DNA from 2 places in the Streptomyces sp. NPDC038135 genome. Region 1 is predicted to be linked to the other one. Evidence: riboswitches for the same ligand, from Rfam matches in the RefSeq annotation. Region 1 holds a riboswitch; the other holds the start of a gene.
The links. A riboswitch is a leader RNA that binds a small molecule or an ion and turns the genes downstream of it on or off. The one in region 1 is predicted to bind S-adenosylmethionine.

Region 2: linked by a shared signal. The riboswitch ahead of ACZ7JA_RS34255 (aminotransferase class V-fold PLP-dependent enzyme) and the one ahead of ACZ7JA_RS27890 (putative leader peptide) in region 1 are both predicted to bind S-adenosylmethionine.

Annotation. Positions count from the first base shown of each region.
Region 1 covers NZ_JBVJXS010000010.1:135,416-142,928, forward strand. The annotation lists gene ACZ7JA_RS27870 (dipeptide ABC transporter ATP-binding protein) at 1-138, opposite strand, end outside; gene ACZ7JA_RS27875 (ABC transporter permease) at 120-1,043, opposite strand; gene ACZ7JA_RS27880 (ABC transporter permease) at 1,040-1,999, opposite strand; gene ACZ7JA_RS27885 (ABC transporter substrate-binding protein) at 2,003-3,568, opposite strand; gene ACZ7JA_RS27890 (putative leader peptide) at 3,840-3,956, opposite strand; SAM riboswitch class IV at 3,991-4,103, opposite strand; gene ACZ7JA_RS27895 (DUF1684 domain-containing protein) at 4,192-5,016, opposite strand; partial or broken gene ACZ7JA_RS27900 (LLM class F420-dependent oxidoreductase) at 5,090-5,224, opposite strand; gene ACZ7JA_RS27905 (NtaA/DmoA family FMN-dependent monooxygenase) at 5,241-6,641, opposite strand; gene ACZ7JA_RS27910 (LLM class flavin-dependent oxidoreductase) at 6,638-7,513, opposite strand, start outside.
Region 2 covers NZ_JBVJXS010000014.1:224,332-231,844, reverse strand. The annotation lists gene qcrB (cytochrome bc1 complex cytochrome b subunit) at 1-52, shown strand, start outside; gene trpD (anthranilate phosphoribosyltransferase) at 176-1,240, shown strand; SAM riboswitch class IV at 1,325-1,441, shown strand; gene ACZ7JA_RS34255 (aminotransferase class V-fold PLP-dependent enzyme) at 1,622-2,992, shown strand; gene ACZ7JA_RS34250 (Lrp/AsnC family transcriptional regulator) at 3,019-3,300, opposite strand; gene ACZ7JA_RS34245 (rhomboid family intramembrane serine protease) at 3,297-4,040, opposite strand; gene ACZ7JA_RS34240 (hypothetical protein) at 4,193-4,432, shown strand; gene ACZ7JA_RS34235 (NYN domain-containing protein) at 4,470-5,813, shown strand; gene ACZ7JA_RS34230 (C40 family peptidase) at 6,026-7,057, shown strand; gene ACZ7JA_RS34225 (C40 family peptidase) at 7,293-7,513, shown strand, end outside.

The sequences.
Region 1 (7,513 bases):
GTCGAGGTCGACGCCGCGGACGGCCTGGACTGTGCCGCCCCGGGTGCGGTACGACACCGACAGGTCGCGTATCTCCAGCAGTGGTGTGGTCACGTCCTCACCTTTCTCACGCTCGTCGGTCATCGCTGCCGGGACCATTCGCCGTCCAGCGCCCGGGCGATGCGGTTGGTGGCCAGTACGGTCGCGGCGATCACCAGCCCGGGCAGTGCGGTCAGCCACCAGGCGTTGGCGAGGTAGTTGCGGCCGTCGGAGATCAAGGTTCCCCATTCCGGAGCCGGCGGGGGAGCGCCGTAGCCGAGGAAGCTCAGGGCCGACACGGCCAGGATGGAGGAGCCGAAGTCGAGGGTGGCCAGGACGATCACCGGGCCTGCCGCGTTGGGCAGCACATGGCGGCCCAGTGCCGAGTACCAGCGTGCTCCGCTGGCGCGTGAGGCCTCGACGAAGACGGCCTGCCGCACCCGCAGCACCTCTGAGCGCGCCACCCGCGCGAACGCGGCGACGCTGGCGATGCCGACCGCGACTGCCACCTTCACCGTGCCGTAGCCGAGAGCCGTGACCAGGGCCAGGGACATGAACAGGGCGGGGATGGACAGGAGTACGTCGACGAAGCGCATGAGCAGGTCGTCCACCCAGCGGCCCACGAAGCCGGCGACCACCCCGAGTAGCCCGCCGACCACGAACGCGACCAGCACGGCGATCAGCGTTGCCTTCAGTGACAGCTGGGCGCCGTGGACGACCCGCGAGAACACGTCGCGGCCCAACTCGTCGGTGCCGAACCAGTGACTGCCACTCGGAGCACGGAAGTTCTGCGACGGCACACCCTTCAGCGGGTCCTGGGAGGTGAACAGATCCGGCCAGAACGAGGCCAGCACCACCAGCACGAGGAGGGTCACGGACAGGAGCAGCCCCGGGCGGCGTACCACGAAGCGCAGCAACCGTCGTACGTCCACGCGGCGCCCGGGATCAGGCTTCGGCCCCGCCTCGACCGGGCGGGCCGGTCCCAGTGCTGTTTCGGCGGGGTCGTCGACAAGGCTCTGGCTCATGTGAGTACCGCCCTTCTGCCCGAGGCCACCACGATCCGCGGGTCCAGGAGTGGATAGACCAGGTCGATGACCAGGTTCGTCGTCACGAAGATCAGCGCACCGAAGACCACCACCCCCTGGACCAGCGGGATGTCCTGGGCCGTGACCGCCGCCGCGGTGACCCGGCCGAGGCCGTCGCGGGAGAACACCGTTTCGACGACGACCGAACCGGCGATCAGCTGCCCCACCAGCAAGCCGACGACCGTCAGGGCCGGCAGGGACGCGTTGCGCAGCGCATGCCGCAGATGAACCCGCCACCGCCCGGCGCCCTTGGCCCGCGCGGTCTCCACATACGCCTGGTCGAGCGAGGTGAGCAGGCTTTTGGCGAGGACCTGCGCGACCTGCGCGCCCGTCGGCACCGCCAGCGTAAGCGCCGGCAATACCAGCCCCTTGAATCCGTCGTTGCCGAACGCCGGGAACCAGCGCAGCCGGAACGAGAACAACTCGACCAGCAGGAGCCCCACCCAGAACGTCGGGACGGACACCCCCAGCGGCGGCAGCGACAGCAGCAGCTGCCGCAGCCAGCGCTGGGCGGTGTAGGTCGCCAGCACCGCCAGACCGCCGCCGAGGAGCACCGCGAGCAAAAGGGCCGCGCCGGTCAGCTGCAGCGTCTGCGGCAGCGCATCGGCCAGCGTTGAGGTCACCGGCCGACCGGTGGACACCGAGTCGCCGAAGTCCCCGCGCACCGCCCGGCCGAGGTACTCGGCGTACTGCACCAGCACCGGCTTGTCGAAGCCGTACTCGTGCCGCAGGGCGGCGAGCTGCTTCGGGTCGACCTGCCCCGAGTCCATACCAGCGCTGGCCATCGCCGTGACCGGGTCGCCCGGCAGATAGTCCAGCACCAGGAACGAGACCGTGTAGGCCGCCCACAGCACCCCGACCGCCTGGGCCAGCCGCTTGATCACATAGCGGCGCATGCGCTAGCCGATCCAGGTGTCGTGCAGTTGGATCCGGCTGGAGGCGTCGAAGTTCAGGTCGTGCACCTTCTTCGCCACGCCCAACTGGGTCTGGAGCTCAACCACCGGCACGTAGTGGGCGTTCTGCACGATCAACCGCTGCGCCTGGGTGACCAGTTGCCTGCGCTTGGCCCCATCGACGGTTGCGGCCTGGTCGGACAGGGCGGTGTCAAGGGAACTGACGGGCAGGCGGTAGAAGTTGGCCAGCTTGGTGGAGAAGGAGCTGCGCAGGATGTCGGGGTCGGCACGGGTCACGTTGCCCCACACCGCGTCGTAGTCACCCGACTGGAGGGTCGGGGCGAACTGCGTGATCTGGAGCTGCTTGAGAACCACTTCGACGCCGACGGCCTTGAGCTGCTGCTGGATCAGCTCCAGCGCGGGCTGGTTGGTGGCCGCGTTGGGGAACCACTTGATGGTCAGGCTGAGCTTCTTGCCGTCCTTGGCGCGGATGCCGTCGCTGCCGGTCTTCCAGCCGGCCCCGTCCAGCGAGGACTTGGCCGCGGCGGCGTCGAAGGTCAGGCCGGAGGCGAAGTCGGTGTAGTCGGGCGTGGTGTGCGCGAGGACGCTGGTGGCCGGGCGGGTGCCGGTCGGAAACACGGTGTCGGCGATCTGCTGCCGGTCAACGGCGTACAGGATCGCCTGGCGCACCTTGGCGTCCTTGAGCAGCGGCCGTGAGTTGTTGAGGCCGAGACCGAACACGACGCCGGGGTTGGCCCGTCGCTGGAGGGTGACCTGGCCGCCCTTGAGGGCCGCCTCGTTGGCCTTGCCGACGCTGGAGACGGCGTCGACCTGGCCGGACTGCAGGCTGCCGGCCCGCACACCCGCCTCCGGCACCACCTTGAACACCAGCTTGTCCAGGTACGCCTCGCCCTTCCTGGACCACAGCGAGGAACCCCAGGCGTATCCGGTGCGCTTGGCGAGGGTGAGGGACTGGTTCTGCACGTACTGCTTCAGCACGAAGGGCCCGGACCCGATCACCCCCTCGCTGCACTTCCGCTGCGGGGTCTTCTTCACGCTCGCCGAGGACTCGATCCCCAGCGAGTGTGTCGAAGTGGCCTGAAGAAACTGGGCGTTGGGCTGGCTGAAGGTCACCTTCACGGTGAGCGGGTCGACCACGGTGGTGCTCTTGACGCCGCTCAGATAGCCCTCGGCGAGCGTCCCCAGGGCGCCGAGCTTCGGCACCGCGTCGAAGTTGTCCTTGACCACCTGCGCGGTCAGCTTCGAGCCGTCGCTGAAGGTGACGCCCGACCTCAGATGGAACGTGAACGTCGTGGCGTCGGAGCTGACATCCCAGCTCTTCGCCAGCCACGGCACGATCTTGCCGGTCTTGGGGTCCTGGTCCGTCAGGGAGTCCACGACCTGGCGCACCGAGTAGATGGTCTCGTTGCTGGCGACCTGCTGCGGATCCACGCAGCCGGCGTCCGAACCCACCGCGAAGGTCAGGGTGCCGCCGGACTTGGGCTGCCCGGCGCCGCTGCCGGAATCGCCGCCGCCGGAGCCGCAGGCGCTCAGCAGAACACTGGTGGTCACAAGGGCGGTCAGTGCCGCCCACCGGGAGGATCTGACATGGGAAAGTGCAGTCACGGAGGGCTTCTCCAACTCGTGTCACCAGGCACGGACGCCGTACGAGGCATGGCCGTGCGTGGGCATGCGGCCCCGGCCGGCGCGACGCCGGTGCCGAGGGGGCGCTGTGCAGGCGGGGATCAGAGGGAAAAGGGAGGATCAAAGGCAGGCGGAGATCAGGCGCAGGCGGGTGCGGCGACGACAGGTGTCGTACCGCGGCCTGGGGCGGGAAGACCCGTCAGGCCTGACAGAGACAGCTGGTCGAGCGCTTGAGGTCGATGTGGCGCCGACGCGAGAGCCGGGAGAACACGGTGGCGCCGGCGAAACGGGCGCTGAGGTCACCACCGTGCCGCATATCGGTCCTCCGCCTATCCGGCCCCGGTCACGGGGCCACGCGCTTGCGGGATCGTCGGTGATCCCGCCGGGCTTTCACCTGGAGCACCCCACCGCGCGGGAGGGTTGCCGGTCAGCGAGCCAGGGCTTGACGCTGACACTCAATGCCGTTCGTGATCCTACGGAGCGGTCTTGGCGTGCGTCAATGGCGCAAAAGGACGCTCCGTCAGGGGAGTCGGGGCGTGAGTGCGTCCGGCTCAGGAGCCTCCACGCTCGCGGGGGATCTTCTGGCCGGCCTCGATCGCCACGGGCAGCCGGTTCTCGGCCGGGGGCAGCGGGCAGGTGGCCAGGTCCGTGTAGGCGCACGGCAGGTTCGCGGCGCGGTTGAAGTCCAGGACGACCGTGCCGTCGGCGGCGGGCGGATCGAGCGCCAGGGACCGGTTGGCGGCGTAGGTGGTGACCCCGGAGGTCGCGTCGGTGAACAGCACCAACAGCCGTCCCGCACCAGGGCCGGGAAATGCGGTCAGCGACAGCGGGCGCCCGTCGAGCTCGAACTCGACCCTGCCCGGAGCGTCGTACACATGCTCAAGGCCTTCGACCGCGGCGCCCACGGTGGTCGGCCGCGGTGTGTCGAAGGGGATGTAGCGGCCAGGCACGGCCCAGCGCGGATCGGGGGCGTAGGCGGGCGTGCCGGTGAAAGCCGTGCGCAGCGGCGCGTCCGGGTGCCGGGGGCGCACGATGTCGTTGCCGCCGCGCTTGGCGACCTCGATGACGGCGTCTCCCCAGACGGCGTCGACGCCGCCGCGCTCGGGCAGCACGCCGAAGCGGTGCTGGCCGCGCACCGGCGTCCCGTCGACGACCAGCTCCTCTCCCTCGTCGAGGTCCACGACGACGCCTTCGGGGCCGGTGTGCCACGAGCCGGGCGCGTCCGGGAAGCGCTGGGGCCGGTCGTCGAGCCAGTGCAGGCCGGTGACCGCCAGAAATCCGTGCGGGGCGGCGAGCCGGGCATCCTGGCTGCGGTACCACTCCAGCCAGGTCTCGGTGAAGGCGTGGAGGTCCGTGGTGGTGGCCTCGGTGGTCATATGGGGAATCTCCTTTGTGCCGGGGGTGCCTTCGGGCAGGGGATGCAAGGGGTTGTCGGGCCGACGGGTGTACTCAGCCGGCCAGTTCGCCGAGGAGTCGCCAGGTGCGTCGGCGGTCGGCTGCTCCCGCGATCTCGGTGACCGAGAACACGACCTCGGTGGCGCCCGCGTCGTGACGGCGCACCTCGGCCTCGAACGTCTTCTCGTCGCGCCGGGCCGGAGGTTCAGCCCGCCTGCCGCTGGCGCGGTGCGGACCGGTGGGTGAGGGGTGCGCGCAGGCCGAGGTTCTCGCGCAGGGTGTTGCCGGTGTATTCGGTGCGGTAGATCCCGCGTTCCTGCAGTTCCGGGACGAGCAGGTCGACGATGTCGTCGAGGCCGTCGGGGATGAGGTACGGCGTGACGTTGAATCCGTCGACCGCGCCGTGCCGTACATAGTGGGCGAACTTGTCGGCGAGGCCGGACGGAGTGCCGACGTGCCCGCGCTGCGGGCCCAGCGCGATGACGGTCTCGCGCAGCGACCAGCCGTGCGCCTCCGCCTTCGCCCGCCACTCCGCGACGACGGCACGCGGGTCGGCGACGCGCCGAGCACCGAAGGAGCCGTCGTTCTCGGTGACGACCGGGTCCTCCTTGGGCAAGGGGCCGTCGGCGTCGTGGTCCGACAGGTCGATGCCCCACAGCAGCCCGGCGATCCCCAAGGCCGTTGCATGGGTGACCTGTTGGAGCCGGACCCAGCGCTTCTTCTCCTGAGCCTCCTCCTCCGTGGCGCCGATGATGATCTCGGTGCCGGGCAGGATCCGCAGATCGTCTTCGGGCCGCCCGACCGCGCGCAGCCGGCGCCGGATGTCGTCGGCGAAGGCCAGTGCGTCGTCGAAGTCGGTGCCGTGCGCGGAGAAGATGACGTCGGCGTTGCGGGCGGCGAAGTCGCGCCCCTCACCGGAGTCACCGGCCTGGAAGATCACCGGATGACCCTGGGCGCTGCGCGGCAGGGTCGGAGCGAGGTCGAGGTCGAACTGCGTTCCCTTGTGCCGCACTTGGCGTACGGCGCCGGGCGCCGCCCAGGCGGGCGCGCCGATGGAGTCGGCGACTGCCCCGTCCTCCCAGCCGTCCCAGAGGGCGCGGGCCAGGGTGAGGAACTCCTCGGCGCGCCGGTAGCGGTCGGCGTGGTCGAGGTAGCCGCCGCGGCGGAAGTTCGCGCCGGTCCAGGCGTTGTCCGTGGTCACCACGTTCCAGCCGGCGCGGCCCTCGGAGAGCAGGTCCAGACCGGACAGGCGGCGGGCCAGATCGGCGGGTTCGTTGAAGGTGGAGTTGGACGTGGAGACCAGGCCGATGCGGCGGGTGACCGCGGCCAGCGCGGCGAGCTGGGTGATGGCGTCCGGCCGTCCGGCCACGTCGAGGTCGTGGATCCTGCCGTCGACCTCACGCAGCCGCAGCCCCTCACCGAGAAAGAAGGCGTCGAACAGGCCGCGTTCGGCGGTCTGGGCGACCCGGCGGAAGGAGGCTGGGTCGATCTGGGAGCCGCTGTCGGGGGCGGACCAGATGGTCCAGTGGTTGACGCCCTGGAAGAACACCCCGAAGTGGAGCTGGGCTTCGGGCCGGGGGACGTCGAGGGGGTCGGTGCGGGTCATCGGGCGTCCTCCGGGGCGGCCGCGGCGGCGGTGGCGAAGCGGTTGGCGGGGCGCTGCAGACCCAGGGTCGAGCGCAGGGACGTGCCGGGCACCGGACGGGCGACAAGACGCCGCTCGGACAGGTCCGGCAGGACGAGGCGGGAGAGGACGGACAGGTCCTCGTCCAGCACCAGCGGATGCAGCCGTACGCCGTCGACGTGACGGCCCAATTCACTAAGCAAGGCAATGAGTTGGTTGGCGGGGCCGATGTGCCGCAGCCTTCCCCGGTCGGTCCATTCCGCGTGTCGTTCGAGATCTGCGACGCGTTCGGCGGCTGTGGCCTCAGGTGTGTCCAGTGCCACTTCGACCTCCGCGAAGACGCGGGGCGTACCGGCGGCTGCGGCGGCCGTGGCGACCGACGCGAGGTCGCGCCCTGTGACGAGCGCGACGTCGAGCTGTGCGTCGGGAACCCGGTCCGGACGGCCCAGGACGACAAGCTGCCCCTGGGGCGGGCGCGGCACGATGGCCGGGCCCTTGACGGCATACGTCTCACCGGTGAAGTCGACGTAGTGGAGCCGTTCGCGGTCGAGGTAGCGGCTGGTGGCCACGGACCGGACGACCGCGTCGTCCTCCCACGAGTCCCACAGGGCGCGGGCCACCTCGATCCCGTCACGGGACTCCCGGGCCCGCGCGTCGGCGCCGGCGACGAGCGGGCGCCCCCAGGCCCGGGCCGCCTCGGGACGCTCCTCCTCCGTCACCACCCACCCGGCGCGACCGGCGGATATGTGGTCCAGGGACGCCAACTGACTGGAGACGTGGAAGGGCTCCGCATACGTGACCGGGACGACCGGCGCGATCCCAATGGTGCTCGTGGACGCCGCGACGAAAGCCGC
Region 2 (7,513 bases), on a different contig from region 1:
GGCAACCGTCGAGGAGTACCGGGAGATCACCAGCGGCCACGGCCACCACTGATCCCCGAGCGTCGCCACGCCACAGTCGAAGGGCCCCGTCCGGCTTGCGGACGGGGCCCTTCGCCGTGTCCGGGGCTGGATAGGGTGGGAGCACACCGTTGTGCGACGACACCCAGGAGCGGCTATGAGCGCTGTGACCCCCGCTGGAGGCGACACCGCGGCGGGCCGTTCCTGGCCCGCCCTGCTGAACGGCCTGCTGGACGGCCGGGACCTGTCCGCCGACGACACCGCCTGGGCCATGGACCTCATCATGCGCGGGGAGGCGACCGACGCCCAGATCGCCGGGTTCATGGTGGCGCTGCGCGCCAAGGGCGAGACGGTGCAGGAGATCACCGGACTCGTGCGGACCATGTACGAGCACGCCAATGTGATCGAGGTGCCCGGGCCGGCCGTCGACATCGTCGGCACCGGCGGCGACGGCGCGAAGACGGTGAACATCTCCACCATGTCGTCGATCGTCGTCGCCGGCACCGGCACGAAGGTCGTCAAGCACGGCAACCGCGCCGCGTCCTCCGCCTCCGGCTCCTCCGACGTGCTGGAGAAGCTCGGCATCAACCTGTCCCTGACCCCGCGGCGGGTCGCCGAGGTCGCCGAAGAGGCCGGCATCACCATCTGCTTCGCGGTGAAGTTCCACCCGTCGCTGCGCCATGTGGCGGCGGCGCGCGGCCAGTTGGGCATCCGCACCACCTTCAACGTGCTCGGCCCGCTGACCAACCCGGCCAAGGTGCGCGCCCAGGCGGTCGGCGTGGCCGATCCGCGCATGGCGCCGATCGTGGCCGGGGTGCTGGCCGAGCGCGGCAACTCCGCCCTGGTCTTCCGGGGCGACGACGGGCTGGACGAGCTGACCACCACCTCGACGTCCCGGGTGTGGGTGGTCCGGGACGGCGAGGTCGCCGAGGAGCGCTTCGACCCCCGGGACGCCGGCATCGAGCTGGTCCCCGTGGAGGCGCTGCGCGGCGCCGACGCCTCGTACAACGCGGAGGTGGCCCGGCGCGTGCTGGACGGCGAGCACGGTCCCGTCCGGGACGCGGTGCTGCTGAACTCGGCTGCGGCGCTGGTCGCCCTGCGGCCGTCCGGCGAGCCGCTCACCGAGCAGCTCCGGGCCGGCATGGCGAGGGCGGCGGAGTCCATCGACAGCGGTGCGGCGAAGCGGACGCTGGAGCGGTGGGTGGCGGCCAGCAACGCCTGACCCGCCCCGGTGCGGCGCGAGGCGCGGTCCGGATGCCGGACCGCGCCTTGCGCATAGAAGATCGTGTGGCAGGATACTGAACCAGGTCATGAGTGACAGCCATTCGGCCCCGGCCGGCTGTCCGGCAACCCTCCGTCCGTGGCGGGGTGCCCCGGGTGAGGACCAGGTCGTGGGCAGCGAGGTCCACGGCAAGCGCGGACCCCTCGCGCGGCTCCTGAAGGAGCGCGGGACCAGGGGTCCTGGTCGTCGAGGGAGCCTTCTGTGAGCAAGCGAATGCGATAGGGCGTAGAGCCCCGCCTCCGCGTACCCCTTTTCACCTTCCGCCGTGCTCGAGCCGTACCGCTCGCACGGTGATTCCAGCCTGCCTCACGGGAGTTCACCATGTCCGTCTCCACCGCTGCCGCCGTCCAGACCATTTGTGGCGAGCTGCCCGTTCTGGGCCGCGACGTCTCCGTCCCGCTCGTCACGGGCGGCGAGGTCGCCTACGCCGCGCTCGACTACGCCGCCAGCGCCCCCGCCCTGCAGCGCGTCTGGGACGACGTCGCCGCCTACGCGCCGTACTACGGCAGCGTCCACCGCGGCGCCGGCTACCTCTCCCAGCTCTCCACCGACCTGTTCGAGAACGCCCGCCGGACGGTCGCCGGATTCCTCGACTGCCGCGCCCAGGACCAGGTGGTCTTCACCCGCTCGACCACGGACTCCCTGAACCTCCTCGCCCGGGCGCTGCCGGCCGGCTGCGAGGTCTTCGTCTTCGAGACCGAGCACCACGCCGCCCTGCTGCCGTGGCGGGACGCGCGGGTGACCGTCCTCGACGCGCCGCGCACCCCGCGGCAGGCCGTGGAGACGCTGGAGCGGGCCCTCGCCGACCGCGACCCGTACGGCCCGGCCCTGGTGTGCGTCACCGGCGCCTCCAACGTCACCGGCGAGCTGTGGCCGGTGCGCGAGCTGGCCGCCGCGGCCCACGCGCACGGGGCCCGGATCGTCCTGGACGCCGCCCAGCTCGCCCCGCACCACCCGGTGTCCGTCCGGGACCTGGACGTCGACTGGGTGGCCTTCTCCGGGCACAAGCTGTACGCGCCCTTCGGCTCCGGCGTGCTGGCCGGCCGCGCCGACTGGCTGGCCGCGGCCGAGCCGTACCTCGCGGGCGGCGGCGCCAGCCGCAGGGTCACGCGGCGCGAGGACGGGGGAGTGGACGCGGAGTGGCACGAGAGCGCCGCCCGCCACGAGGCCGGCTCCCCGAACGTCATCGGCGCCTACTCCATCGCCTCCGCCTGCAAGGCCCTCACCGAGGCCGGCTGGGAGGCCCTGGTGGCCCGCGAGCAGCACCTGATCGCCCGGGTCCGGGCGGGTCTCGCCGAGGTCCCGGAGGTCAGGGTGCTGTCGCTGTTCGGCGACGACGCCCCGCGGGTCGGCGTGATCTCCTTCGTGGTCGAGGGCTGGAACAGCTCCCACTTCGCCGCCGCGCTCTCCGCCGAGTACGGCATCGGCGTCCGCGACGGCCTGTTCTGCGCCCACCCGCTGGTGCGCACCCTGCTGGGCGGCGACCCCGGGGCGCCGGGAGAGTGCGGGGCGCCCGAGGCCGCGCCCGGCGAGAGGTCCCTGAACGCGGTCCGGGTCAGCTTCGGGGCGGGCACGCCCGACGAGCACGTCGAGCGCTTCGTCGACGCGGTGCGGGAGCTGGTCCGCGACGGCGCGCGCTGGCGCTACCGCACCGAGGACGGCCGCTGCGTGCCGGTGCGCGACCAGGTCTGAGCCGCAGGCGCGACGTCAGGCGGCGTTCACGAGTCGAGGCCGATCGCGAACGCCGCCTCCAGGTCGTGCTGGGAGTAGGTGCGGAACGCGACGTGCGTGTCGGTGCCCTCCACGCCGGGGATCTTGCTGATCCGCCCGGGGATGACGTCGGCCAGGTCGTCGTGCCGCCGCACCCGCACCATGGCGATCAGGTCGTAGGTGCCCGTGACGGAGAAAACCTCGCTCACCGAGTCCAGCGAAGCGATCTGCTCCGCGATCTCGGGGATCCGGTCCACGCTGGTCTTGATCAGGACAATCGCGGTGATCACGGTTGGTTCTCTCCCTCGGGGGCCGGGGCCGGTGCGGTCCTCACTCTAGTAGTCGGCCCGTAGCGCACCCACGCGTAGCCGAAGCCGAGGCCGAAGCCGATCAGGTGGGCCAGGTAGGCCACCCCGGGACCCTGGCCGGCACGGCCCGCCGCGAGCCACTGCAGGGCCGCCCAGAAGGGCAGCACGACCCAGGCCGGGAAGCGCAGGGGGAGGAAGAACAGGAAGGGGAGGAGACTGGTCACACGGGCACGTGGGAACAGGTAGAGGAACGCTCCGAGAACCGCCGAGATCGCCCCCGAGGCGCCCACCAGCGACTGTCCGGAGGCGGAGTTGGCGGCCGCGTAGCCCAGCAGGGCCAGGTAACCGCAGCCCACGTAGAAGAGGGTGAACTCGACCCGGCCCATCCGTTCCTCGGTCATCAGCCCGAAGACGAAGAGGAAGAGCATGTTCCCGAGCAGATGCACCCAGCTGCCGTGCACGAACAGCGCGGTGACCGGGGTCAGGGCCGCCCGGAGCGAGGGCTCGAACAGCTCGGCCGGGACCACGCCCCAGTGCCGGAAGTACGCCCGCTGCGCCGCGAACAGCGCGCCGCCCGAGCCGTACGCCGGGGTGAGGCCGGAGGCCGGGCCCAGCACGAAGATCACGGCGCACAGGACGAGGAGGACGTACGTCATCGGCGCGGAGACGCCCCGGACCGCCCGGAACGCATCCCGGGCCGCCGTGCCCCAGGTGCGGATCATGACTACAGAGCATGACGTAACGGGACACAGGTCGACAGATCGCCTCGCCGCCGTGGACGGACGGGCGGCGATCGACCGGCAGGCCGTAGGGTTACGAGCCACACGCGTCGGGGAGCGGCGCGGACGTCCCGAGAAGGAAGCGAACAGTCACGATGACGGTTCCCCTGCCGACCGCCACGACACGGTGGCGCTGCGCCCTCTGCGGCAACCTCACCCGCTTCGACGTGACCCGCTCGTCGAAGGTCGTCGAGTACGTTCACCTCGACCTCGCGGGCGAGCCGACGGTGGAGGAGCGCGAGGTGGTCAGTGAGACCATCGAGTCGGTCCGCTGCCGCTGGTGCAACGCGGTGGACCAGGTGGAACTCGTGGACAGGCCGGGCGCCGGCTCCTGAGCGGAGCGGGCCCCGTAGAGGTATTGGGGTGTGACGGATGGTGGAGACCGCAGGCGGGGGGCCGGGCGACGGCACCGCTGAGGTGCTTGACCGTCCGCTGCCCGACGGCGTGCGCCGGCGGGTCGTGCAGATCGTCTCGGACGGCTTCGGACTGCTGACCGTGACGGAACTGCCCGCCCAGTTGCGGCAGTACGCCCGGTTCGCCCCCAATCGCCGGGCCAAGTTCGCCGGTAACGCGATGGCGGCCGCGGTGGAGACCGACACGCTGTTCCGGCAGCGGATCGGGGAGAAGTTCAGAGAGGCGCAGCCGGAACTCTCCGGCGCCCTCGACTCCGGCTCGCCGCCCCCGGCCGCGGATCCGCTCGATGTGGCGGCCGCGGCCTACGTACTGCGGCCCGCGGGCTGGGTGAAGCTGGTGACCGCGGCCGGCGAGGAGGCGCAGCGCGCCGACGCCGAGCGGGCCGACGAGGAGAGCCGCGCCGAACTCGAGCGGCTGCGCGCGGAGCTGGACCAGGCCCGCGAGCAGACCCGTACCGAGACCGAACGGCTGCGCGCCGAGGCGGAGTCGGCCAAGCGGGAGGCGGAGTCGCTGCACCGCAAGCTGCGGGCCGCGCTCAGCGACGTCAAGCGCGGCGAGGCCGCGTTGCGCAAGGTCCGCGGCGAGATCGACGCCGTGCGCGCCGAGGGGCACGCGCAGCTCTCGGCCGCGGAGAGCGAGTCCCGGCGGCTCAAGGCGCGCCTGGGCGAGGCGGAGGCGGCGCTGGAGGCCACCCGCCGGGCCGCCCGCGAGGGCCGCAGCGTGGAGGACATGCGGGTCCGGCTGCTGCTGGACACCCTGCTGGACGCCGCCCAGGGGCTCCGGCGCGAACTCGCCCTGCCGCCGGTCTCCGTGCGCCCGGCCGAGACCGTGGACGCGGTCGAACCGGGACGGATGACCCCGAAGGACATCGCGGCCCGGGCGCTGTCCGAGAACGACCCGGCGATCCTCGACCAGTTGCTGGCGCTGCCGCAGGCCCATCTGGTGGTCGACGGCTACAACGTCACCAAGACCGGCTATCCGCAGATGCCGCTGGAGAAGCAGCGGCTGCGTCTGCTGGGCCAGCTCTCGGCGCTCGCCGCGCAGACCGGCGCCGAGGTGACCTGTGTCTTCGACGGGGCCGAACTGGCCGCGCCGGTGCTGCTCGCGCCGCCCCGCGGAGTGCGGGTGCTGTTCTCCAAGCCGGGCGTCACGGCGGACGAGCTGATCCGCCAGCTCGTGCGCGCCGAGCCGCCGGGCCGTCCGGTCATCGTCGCCTCGACCGACCGGGAGGTGGCCGACGGGGTGGCCCGCGCCGGGGCCCGGCCCGTCGCCTCTGCGGTACTTCTGAAGCGACTGTCCTGAACGTGCAACGCGCATATGCATTGCCCGAATTGGCCGTATCGTCACGCAACGTAGCGTCAATCGGGCATCACCGCACGTGAGTTGTGTGCAAAGAATGCGTTGCGTCACCGGATTTTTCGCCGCGGGGATTTGAACTGATCACAACTGGGTCACTAAGGTCTGGGCTCGAACCTCCGAACGGGTGATCACTCACAAGAAGGAGATCGTCCCTCGTGGCGTCCCATCGTCGACCCAAGCAGCCCAGCCGCACGCGTGTCACCGTGCTGACCACCGCGGCCGCCGCCGCCGTCGTGCTGAGCGCGAACGCCGCCAACGCCGCTCCGAGCGAGAAGCTCGGCAAGGACGAGGTCAAGGCGAAGGTCGACAAGCTCTACGAGCAGGCGGAGCAGGCCACCGAGAAGTACAACGGGGCCAAGGAGAAGCAGCAGAAGCTGCAGAAGGAAATCTCCACCATCCAGGACAACGTGGCCCGCGGCCAGGAGGAGCTCAACAAGCTCCGCGACGGCCTGGGTTCGCTGGCCACCGCGCAGTACCGCTCCGGCGGCATCGACCCCTCGGTCCAGCTCTTCCTGTCCGCCGACCCGGACGACTACCTCGACAAGGCCTCCACGCTCGACCAGTTGAGCGGCCAGCAGGTCGAGGCGCTGAAGAAGATCCAGGACAAGCAGCGCGAACTCGCCCAGGAGCGGGCCGAGGCCACGGAGAAGCTCAAGGACCTGGCCTCCACCCGTACCGAGCTGGGCAACAAGAAGCAGGAAGTCCAGGGCAAGCTCGCCGAGGCGCAGAAGCTGCTCAACACCCTGACGGCCAAGGAGAAGGCGGCCCTCGCCGCCGAGCAGCAGCGGGCCAACCGCTCCTCCACCGACCGGGTGGACCTGGGCAACGACTCCTCCGCCTCCGGCCGGGCCGCCGCGGCCTTCTCCGCCGCGCAGAGCAGGATCGGCTCGCCGTACGTCTACGGCGCCACCGGTCCGTCCTCCTTCGACTGCTCGGGCCTGACCTCCTGGGCCTACGCCCAGGCCGGCGTCTCCATACCGCGCACCTCCCAGGCCCAGGCGGGCTACGGCGCCCACCTGTCGCAGAGCCAGCTCCAGGTCGGCGACCTGGTGTTCTTCTACGGCGACCTGCACCACGTCGGCCTCTACGCCGGCAACGGCCAGGTGCTGCACGCCCCGCACACCGGCGCCGTGGTCCGCTACGAGTCGATCAACAACATGCCGTTCCAGTTCGGCGTCCGCGTCTGACCCCGCCCGGCGCCGGTCCCGGAGCGCCCGAACGGGCGAATCCCGAGTACCGCGACTGACCCTCCGCCCCGCCCTGACCTGCGTCAGCGGCGGGGTGCGGTGGTTGTGGGGCCGTTGACGGCCTTTGGCCGCCGTCCTCCCGCACGGTTACTGTCTGCCGCGTTTCCCCGGCGCGGGGGTCTCCCCGTCCCCCGCGCCGGAGAGACCGCTCCTGTCCGCCAGCAGAAGGACCGCCGTGGGTTCCCATCGCCGTCTCGCACCGTCCGGGTTCGACCGGGGCGCCTCGGTCGCCCTGTGCGCGCTGTCGGCCGCTGCCGCCGCCCTCGGGGCCGCACCGGCCGGCGCGGCGCCGCACCACGACACCCGTGCCGAGGTGGACCGCCTCTACGAGGAGGCGGAGAAGGCGACCCAGGCCTACGACAAGGCCGACGAGCGGGCCGACGCGCTGCGCCGCGA